3 regions of the Paenibacillus sp. SER-28 genome follow, and region 3 is predicted to be linked to each of the others. Evidence: riboswitches for the same ligand, from Rfam matches in the RefSeq annotation. Region 3 holds a riboswitch; each other region holds the start of a gene.
What was found. A riboswitch is a leader RNA that binds a small molecule or an ion and turns the genes downstream of it on or off. The one in region 3 is predicted to bind cyclic di-AMP.

Region 1 (3,280 bases), on a different contig from region 3:
AGGAATTATTTTGTCAAAGAATAGACAACTATATAGAAATGTAAGTAAAAAAAGGAGATGTAAACCTTGGATTTATTCGACACTCATACTCACTTGGATGCGCCACAATTTGACGAAGATCGTGAAGAAGTTATAGCACGTGCTGTCGAATCAGGAGTAACGCGGATGATCAATATCGGATTTAATCGTGAGACCATTCCATCCACCATGAAATTGGCCGAGACGTATGATTTTATTTATGCAGCAGTTGGATGGCATCCGCAGGATGCTATTACAATGCAGGAGGGCGATTTAGAATGGATTGCATCGTTATGCAGTCATAAAAAGGTTGTAGCCATCGGGGAGATCGGTCTGGATTATTATTGGGATACATCACCGAAGGATGTGCAGCATCGGGTGTTTCGAAATCAAATTGGTCTGGCTCGTGAGCTCAAGATGCCTATTGTTATTCATAACCGGGATGCACATGAAGATATTGTTAAGATTTTGCGCGAGGAAAAAGCGAGTGAGATTGGTGGAGTCATGCACTCCTTTTCGGGTAGCTGGGAGACAGCCAAAATGGTGCTGGATATGGGATTTCACCTTTCCTTCGGTGGTCCAATAACGTTCAAAAATGCCAAGCAGCCAAAAGAGGTGCTCGCACAGGTGCCGCTGGACCGTCTGCTCATTGAAACTGATGCTCCCTATCTGACGCCTCATCCGTTTCGTGGGAAGCGAAATGAGTCTGCACATGTGAGACTGGTAGCAGAGGCTGCAGCCCAAATCAAAGGGATTACAGTGGAGGAATTAGTGTCAATAACGACCCGAAATGCCCTGGAACGATTTGACATTCAATGAAAAAGTGAAGAAATCGATCAAAATAAAGAGATAGACGAAGCTAATCATGAATTTGTTGCAGGAAACTCGAGAATATTACAATATTTTAACCGAATATTTTAAAAAATGTACTTGAAACCTGCTTTACAACATGCATAGAAACAGGATATCATCTTTTCAGTGAATTGTTGTTTGAATGTAAACATCAACAAGTCATTTCATGAACCAGTCTCGCTGAGTCCCTTTTACAGGGAACGGGGGAACCGATATGGCTTACAGTACGTCCGGCGTATGTGCAAGAAGGGAACGTCTCTTCCGCCAGCCGGCTCGACCTAAATTCTTTTCCCGGATGGGATTGAACAGGTGGAGGAGCCGTATTTCGATTTCTTTCTGGGTCTTCGGGGTGAATGTGAAGGCGACCGCCATGAGCGGTTGACCCAAGCTAGGGCGACTCTCTACGTCCGAACCCGACAGCTAACCCCGTAAGCGTAACAAGAGAGAAGCCATCTCGTGCATGAGTTTTCCCGCATATTCACACATGCCGGAAGCCACGAAAGAGCTCTCTAGTCTCTTTCTCTGGCTTTTTTTGTTGTGAATAAAAGAAAATCTGTCATCATACTGTGGTTAAACAGGGGAGGACAGCATGCCGCGAAGACGGGTACATGGTGCAGGACAGTCGTAGTTTGGGCTTGTCTTGTAGAAAATCTGTTATAGTCACGTCAAATCTCAACTATGTCTTACTCCAGACGGCGGGCTATGTAAGGAGGACGGAGGAAATGGGCATTTTCCAGAAAAAGGATACCCATGAGTCACGCTCATCCAGCATGTCTTACGTATTGCGTTGGAAGCAAGAGAATGTGCGCCAGGCTGCTTTGGTTGCTATTTTTCTAATCGCGCTAACGATTATGATTTCAATTCTGATGTACACGCAATCTAAAAAACAAGTCTTTTTTGTCATCGATGGCAAGGCGTCTGCGGTAGAAACCCGGGAATCCAAGCTTCAAGATTTGCTGAGCGAGCATTCCATTTCACTTCAGCCGCATGATACAGTTTCCATGCCGCTAAATGGAGCAATACAGGATGGCGATCGCGTAGTCATTAAACGTGCCAATCAGGTTAAAGTATCTTCAGGCAATGAGACGAAAAAGCTGTACACAACAGAAAATACAGTAGAAGGTGCCATTCGTACCTCGGGCTATAAATTATCATCAACGGATAAAGTTTATCCTGCGTTGGATGCCTCTGTTTCGTCTAACATGGACATAAAAATCGTCCGTGTGAAGAAACAGCAGGTCGAACAGAAAAAACAGGTGCCTTATCAGGTCATCAAAACGGCCGATCCGAGTCTTTATAAAGGCGATAATCGGGTCATTCAAAGCGGCAAATCGGGTGTGGTCGTCCAGCACGTTCAAAAGGTATATCATGATGGAAAGTTGGTATCCAAACAGCTGGTTAACAAGGAAGTTGCACAGAACCGTGTGGATAAAGTCATTGCGGTAGGAACGAAGAAAAAACCGGTCGTTCTTGCTGCTTCCGTCGGTCCCAATGATGCGGTTAAGGCAACAACGGTTAGTTCGGGCAGTGCTGTCCGTAAAGCAGGCGTAAATTTTAAATATAGCAAAGTTTTACAAAATGTCTCCATGACGGCGTATTCCTCACAGGAGCCAGGTATCGGTACACGTACTGCATCCGGCGCACGTGTCACGGAAGGACGCACCATCGCGGTCGATCCGAGTATAATTCCAATCGGCTGGTGGGTGTACATCGAAGGGGTGGGCTTCCGTCGTGCGGAGGATACCGGTGGCGCGATTAAAGGCCACAAAATCGATGTGTATTATGAGAGTTTGAGCCGAGCCAACCAATTTGGTCGTAAGCACGGTAAAACCGTATATGTTATCGGACCGGTAAAGCCTGAAATCAACTAAAACAGGTTGTGTATGTTGAGGGCAATGCGATAGTATTAACAACATAGTTATGCCATGCTAAGAAGAGGATATCCTCTTCTTATTTTGTTTTCAAAAGCAGGGAAAGATAAATATAGCTTGCTGTGTAGCAGTGGAGGGAAACGCAAATGATCAAGGAAGTGATCGTGGTAGAGGGCCGGGATGATACGGTGGCCATTCGCCGCGCTGTTGAAGCGGATACGATAGAAACTGGCGGCTCCGCCATTAATAAAATGACGCTGCGTAAAATTGCATTGGCGCAGGAGCGGCGGGGGGTCATCATTTTAACCGATCCCGATCATGCAGGGGAGCGCATCCGTAAGATTATCGCTTCCAAGGTACCCGGCTGCAAGCAGGCCTTTATACCCGAGGCAGAAGCGACGCGTAAAGGAGATATTGGCGTGGAGAATGCCTCACCAGAAGCGATCAGACACGCTCTTGCACGGGTCCATACGACAGTGGAAGGCGCTGACCCGCTGATTGAGTGGGCGGACCTGATTGATGCTGGACTCATCACCCAT
Region 2 (3,280 bases), on a different contig from region 3:
CACGGAAAGGGGGGGATACATATGCCGTACAGGGGAGTGTTGCCATGCTTGGCACTGTTACTAGCATTCTCAAGTTTACCCGTTCACGCGGATGCGCCTCCCAACACCGGAACGCCCCATCCCAAGGAAGCAGCTGTTGCTTCTTCTGTACATCAGAGCACAGATCGAGCAACTCCTACATTAGCAATGCTGCGTAAAAAACATGCGGACATTTTTAAAATGTGCGGCCCACACACCCGCCAAATTGCCCTAACCTTTGATGATGTGCCCGATTCTAGGTATACGCCGCAGGTTTTGGACGTATTACACGCTAATGGCATCAAAGCCACCTTTTTCATCGTCGGTCACCGTGCGGAAAAGCATCCGGGGATCATACGCCGTATTATCCGTGAAGGCCATGCTATAGGAAACCATTCCTATACTCATCCGGATTTTAGGAAGGCCACACCAGAACGCTTTCGCAACCAGATTACAAAAACAGAACGTATTTTACAAGCCAGCGCAGGTTTTCGCCCCAAGTTGATTCGTCCACCCTACGGTGAAATCACGGAGCCTCAAATCCAATGGGCACGTCGTCATGGCTATATGATTGTCAATTGGAATGTAGACTCTCTCGATTGGAAGGGATTAAGTAAAACACAAATTCAACGCAATGTGATCCCAGCTACCGGGCCTGGCTCTATTATTTTAATGCACGCAGGTGGAGGTCAAAGTTCCAACTTGCAAGGCACTGTCCAAGCTCTGCCGGGTCTAATTCACTCTCTAAAAGCTAAGGGCTACAAATTTGTGACAGTCCCCCGGCTACTCCACACATCGGAACGGAAATAACCATATGTTTATGATTGAGCTGCAAGCTAAAGCAACGTAAAAAGGCTGTCTTACCAGCAGAAGTTTTCTGCTCGTCAAGACAGCCTTTTTTATGGATAAGACCTGATAAGAGTCCGACCTAGTTATATGCGGTAGGATACAGGCATTAAGTTTACATAATATATATTATGTTTAATTAAACCGTATATACGTACAATGCTATTTATCAATAACGTACAGCTTCACATTTTGAAATCCAAAGTCGTTCACAAATGATTTGTTGCCAGGAATAAAGATATCAATCCGCTTTCCTGTAATGGCGCTACCCTGATCGCGAGCGACAGCTACAAAAGAATGATCCGGCAAACCTGGGTGGGAATAGCCTGTAACCAGCACTTTCGTGCCCATCGGAATGACGTTCGGGTCTACCGCAATTGTACCTAGTTTAAGCGGATTGCCGTAGTAGTCCACTGCTCCCCATTTACCATTCTCGTCGGCTGCGGCAGAATACGCTGAAGCCTTAACGTCAACTATTTTGCTATAGTTGAATGTTTTGCCCCACGCTTCAATCGTTGGCCCCTCATTCGCTGGTGCTTTCTCCGTAAGAAGCTGCGGCTTCGAATCCGAAGCTGCCTTCACTCTTTTTTCGCCAGGCACCTTAATTTGCAGACCTGCATATATATTGTTGGAAGCAATGTTTGGGTTCGCCTTCGTTAGCTCGTCTACCGATACTCCATAACGTTGAGCAAGCAAAAAGAAGGTATCGCCCTCTTTGGCAGTGTGAAGCGAAGCAGCATCCGCTACTCCAGCTGTCTGTGCCAACCCTGCAATAGCTGCGGCAAGCACCGCAAATTTCATCGTTTTACCAATATGTTTTAGATGTTTCAAAGATATGTACCTCCTCTGTTATGCCTGCGAAGTTAGCTGTCGGATTCGGACTCAGGAGAAGCCCTATGCTTGTGCAATTCACCCCTAGGCATATTCCACATCGTCTTTATGACGTATCGGAATGACTGCCGTTGTTACGTCCCCCGCACTTCCCATAGTTTGGGCCCAGCTTAAGCGGTTGTCATAACCACATGCTGTCCCGGTAAGTTTTGGCTTACTGCATATTATCACAATTTTGTAACCTTATCCGCATGAAAATGTTGGGAACCTTGAACATCATACTACACTTGTTACAATTTTGTCATCAACAAATCGATATTTGTTACGAAAGTATAGGGAAATGGTGACAAAAAGAAAAAAAGCCCTCTGTCAAACGGAGGACTTTTTTTATAGATTATATCAGCACTTCCTTACAATACTTTGGCAAGAAAATCACGGGTGCGATCATGGCTTGGAGTGCCAAATACCTGCTCTGGTGTACCTTGCTCCACAATTTGACCGTTATCCATAAAGATAATTCGATCGCCTACCTCGCGGGCAAAGCCCATTTCATGCGTCACGATTACCATTGTCATGCCGCCTTCGGCGAGCTTCTTCATTACATCCAGAACCTCTCCAACCATTTCAGGGTCCAATGCAGAAGTCGGCTCATCGAACAGCATTACATGCGGCTGCATGGCCAAAGCACGCGCAATCGCAATACGTTGCTTCTGTCCTCCGGATAGCTGGTTCGGATAGGTATTCTTCTTATCCTCAAGCCCTACGGTACGCAAGAGTTCTAGCGAAATTTTTTCCGCTTCCTTCCCTGACTGTCTTCTAACCTGTGTTGGGGCAAGTGTCAGGTTCTGCAACACTGTTTTATGCGGGAACAGATTAAAATGCTGGAACACCATCCCCATCTTCTCCCGGGTTACATTAATATTATGGCCACGAGCTGTAATCGGCTCGCCCTCAAATAAAATCTCCCCGTCTGTAGGCTGTTCCAACAGATTCATACAACGCAAAAACGTACTCTTCCCCGAACCACTGGGGCCGATGATGACGACGACTTCACCTTTGGCGATATCTATATCAATGCCTTTTAAAATCTCATTCTTACCGAACGATTTACGCAGTTGTTTAACGGTGATCACTGGCTCTCAACTTCCTTTCCCATAAACCCAGCAGCTTAGACAAGCTGAATGTCATTACAAAATAAATAGCGGCTGCGATTACGAACGGACTTAATCCTTCGTAGGTGATGTTCTTAATGACCTGGGCCTGATACATAATATCCACCATCCCAATGGTCGAAATAATGGAGGATTCTTTAATGATCGTAATAAACTCATTACCGATAGCAGGCAAAATAGATTTAAACGCTTGCGGCAAAATGACATGACGCATAGCTTTACCGCGTCCCATACCCAACGAACGAGCAGCCTCCATCTGTCCACGGTCTACTGCCTGGATACCTGCCCGGAAAATTTCAGCCAGATATGCTGAACTATTCAGAGACAATGTGATTATACCAGACTGGAGTGGGGTAAAATTGACACCCAGCGTCAAAGCAACCCCGTAGTGAATGATCATGAGTTGTACCAGC
Region 3 (3,280 bases):
GAGTCCTCTCGACCGCATTATATGCAAGACCTAGTTAAAAAAGCATCCTGACACGGTTTACGTGAAGGGATGCTTTTTTTGTTTTAATAACTGTGATAAAGAAGAATATCAGTTTTGCTGCAAAAGCTTCTCTATATCTCCCGCCAACTTATCTGGAGTGGTTTGCGGTGCATAGCGCTTAAATACGTTACCTTCTCGTGTAATTAAGAATTTAGTAAAATTCCATTTGATCGCTTTGGACCCTAGTACCCCCGGAGCTGTTTGGGTCAGGAAGCGAAATAAGGGGTGCGCTTGATCGCCATTGACATCTGTCTTGGCGAACATCGGAAAGGTAACACCATAATTGATCTGGCAAAACTCGGAAATCTCCTCGCTGGAACCTGGCTCTTGTTTGGCGAATTGGTTGCTGGGAAATCCCAAAATTTCGAGCCCCAGTTCATGGTACTGGTCATATAGCTCTTGTAACGCTTTGTATTGGGGGGTTAACCCGCATTTGCTGGCTGTGTTCACAATAAGCAGAACATTCCCTTTATATGTGGATAACGGAATTGGTTTCCCTTGCAGGGTTTGCGCATCATATTCATAAACGGTCATAGTATCTCTCCTCATTCAATATTCAGCAATTAAATTGTAAGCAATTCAAAGTAAGGTTGCAAGTCTGGAAAAGCTGTATTAAGCCTTTAGCCGCTGTAAATTCGTATTTTGTTCAAAACAGTAAATCGCACTGCAAATGGAGCGAATTAAGGTGTTTCTTCTTATAAAAGCGGGTTCAATCGGTGTTTAGCTGGTACATATAGCGTATTTTCTTCTCGTTTTACAAAAAAAGGTCAAAAAGGCTCTACCCTACGCCAATATTGACATGCTTGTCATTTTCAAAAAGGGATGAAAAACAGAGATTGAAGGAGCTGTGAGTAGCATAGTTGTATTGTAAGCGTTATTATTAATCTTCTATGCTCTAAAGGCCGATTTATAACCCCGCAGTTGAGCTTTACAGTCTTCCATGCGCGGGTGTATGATTCAAGACGTAATTTCAAATTAACTTGAATGAAGCAACAACGAAATGTCTATAGCGCTAAATTTTGCAGTTGCAAAAGCGGGGGAACCAATCGAGACTGTACGGCTTGCCGTGTGTCTCATGGGGGTGAATTTTCCGGTCAAGTGCCAGAAATAGGGCGACTCTCACGTCCGAATCCGACAGCTAACCTCGTAAGCGTACAGGGAGAGGCAACAAACCGCCGTGTGCAGCCATGGTTTATTTTATCATGGATATGTAAGAAGCCGGAGGAAAGCCTTTTTCCTTCGGCTTCTTTTTGTTGTCTTTTTATACCGGGAGAGGAGCTACTGATGGAAGGTCGGTTAATTATTGTCACTGCACCGAATGAAGCGGGCAGAAGTTTTGTGAAATTGCTTATTTTCAAAAAATTGGCGTTTGCAGTTCTGACGAATAGCGCCCAGGAGGAACGACAGCTCAAGAAAATGGGTGTGGAGCACATTGTCCGCATCAATACCATGCAAGCGGGAAAATGGAATTTTCCAAAAAAAGAAATTGGTAGTGTGTATTTGTTCGAGAACAGCTTGAATCTGACTTGCCGTTTCCTGCAAATATGTCGGCCGCTAACATCGGAATCGATCTATGTTATTACGCACGGCTGTAATCCACAAGGAATTTATCGAGGATTGGGAGCGGACCATGTGATCTACACATTGAACGGAGAGGTGGGTTTTCTGCTGAACGGATAAGCACTTATAACATAGTTGTTTTATGATTTTATGATGAAATAGGAATGGCGATCTGAGGACCGATACGGAGGGTATAAACATGATGGATATATACATGCTGCTCGTCATGGCTGTGAGTTATGGAGTGATACTGCTGTTTGTACGCTGGTGTGATGCGCAGACCTCTAAAGGAGGACGAAGAGGATGATCGTTATACTTGGGCTTACGGCTATTGTGTTTATGTATTTAATCTACGCACTCCTGAACCCTGAAAAGTTCTAGTCAGCTATAGGGGATAGAGCGGGCGGGAACAACAGATCATGAATATTAAGCATCATAGGTAGCAGGTTTTCGCAAACGTGTGCACACGTTTGGTGCTCTGGAAGCAGGTCTGTTGTTCCAAACGCAGGAGCATTTTGAAGGAGGAATAAAGGATGGAGCTGCTTCAAATTGGAATTGTGATCGTTATATTGCTGCTCTTGGTAAAGCCAATGGGTACATATATGTATCATGTATTCTCGAATGAACCCAATCGGACGGATCGGATTTTTGGCAGAACAGAAAAGCTGATTTATAAGGTAGTAGGCTTGAAGAAAGTGGAGAGCATGCGTTGGACTACGTATGTTATGAGTTTCATTGCTACGAACGCCGTGCTTGTGGCAATCAGCTACTTGCTGTTGCGTTTACAGGGAATGCTTCCCGGTAATCCGGCTGGAAACAGTAATATGGAAGCATCACTAGCTTTTAATACGGTAATCAGCTTTATGACGAATACGAATCTCCAACATTATAGCGGAGAAAGCGGGCTTACGTATCTGACACAGATGGCGTTCGTCACGATGATGATGTTCACTTCGGCTGCTTCCGGTTTTGCGGTTGCTGCGGCTTTTATGAGAGGATTGACGCGGCGCGGTGAAGGAATGGGCAATTTCTTTCAAGATTTTATTAAAGCCATTATAAGAATTTTCCTGCCGCTGGCCTTTGTGCTTACGCTGGTGCTGGTTGGATTGAAGGTACCCCAGACGCTACAGCCTACGGCGGATATTACGACGCTGAGCGGAACACAGCAGCAGATTTCTATGGGACCCATTGCTTCTCTGGAGTCCATCAAGCATTTGGGGACAAACGGGGGTGGTTATGCGGGAGCTAACTCTGCGCACCCTTTTGAAAATCCAAGTCCTTGGACGAACGTGCTGGAAATTTTGGCAATGTGGGTAATGCCGGCTTCGTTGCCGTATACCTTTGGATTGTTTGCCCGTAATCGTAAGCAGGGCTGGATTATTTTTAGCTCCATGATGGTATTGTTTCTTATTTTTCTATCCATTACGTATGTGTCTGAGAAGACAGGTAATCCGTTAATCCAGACACTGGGTGTGGATGCTTCTCAGGGAAGCATGGAAGGGAAAGAGGTTCGTTTCGGCATTGGACAATCGGCTTTATTCACTGCGGTCACAACAGCGGCAACAACAGGTTCGGTCAATAATATGCATGATACACTAACCCCACTGGGTGGTATGGCTGCTTTGGGAGAAATGATGCTAAACGTCATTTTTGGCGGCAA

Region 1: another riboswitch for cyclic di-AMP. It lies ahead of ACUYLD_RS23675 (3D domain-containing protein); the one in region 3 lies ahead of ACUYLD_RS01560 (hypothetical protein).
Region 2: another riboswitch for cyclic di-AMP. It lies ahead of ACUYLD_RS08950 (3D domain-containing protein); the one in region 3 lies ahead of ACUYLD_RS01560 (hypothetical protein).

What each region holds. Positions count from the first base shown of each region.
Region 1 covers NZ_JBRECM010000015.1:81,116-84,395, reverse strand. Annotated here, with positions in the region: gene ACUYLD_RS23685 (HD domain-containing protein) at 1-24, shown strand, start outside; gene ACUYLD_RS23680 (TatD family hydrolase) at 67-837, shown strand; cyclic di-AMP (ydaO/yuaA leader) riboswitch at 1,039-1,321, shown strand; gene ACUYLD_RS23675 (3D domain-containing protein) at 1,593-2,741, shown strand; gene rnmV (ribonuclease M5) at 2,888-3,280, shown strand, end outside.
Region 2 covers NZ_JBRECM010000002.1:736,843-740,122, reverse strand. Annotated here, with positions in the region: gene ACUYLD_RS08955 (polysaccharide deacetylase family protein) at 22-828, shown strand; gene ACUYLD_RS08950 (3D domain-containing protein) at 1,027-1,695, opposite strand; cyclic di-AMP (ydaO/yuaA leader) riboswitch at 1,702-1,871, opposite strand; gene ACUYLD_RS08945 (amino acid ABC transporter ATP-binding protein) at 2,106-2,828, opposite strand; gene ACUYLD_RS08940 (ABC transporter substrate-binding protein/permease) at 2,815-3,280, opposite strand, start outside.
Region 3 covers NZ_JBRECM010000001.1:331,059-334,338, forward strand. Annotated here, with positions in the region: tRNA gene ACUYLD_RS01550 (tRNA-Leu) at 1-17, shown strand, start outside; gene ACUYLD_RS01555 (glutathione peroxidase) at 109-594, opposite strand; cyclic di-AMP (ydaO/yuaA leader) riboswitch at 1,061-1,229, shown strand; gene ACUYLD_RS01560 (hypothetical protein) at 1,345-1,740, shown strand; gene ACUYLD_RS01565 (potassium-transporting ATPase subunit F) at 1,924-2,001, shown strand; gene kdpA (potassium-transporting ATPase subunit KdpA) at 2,154-3,280, shown strand, end outside.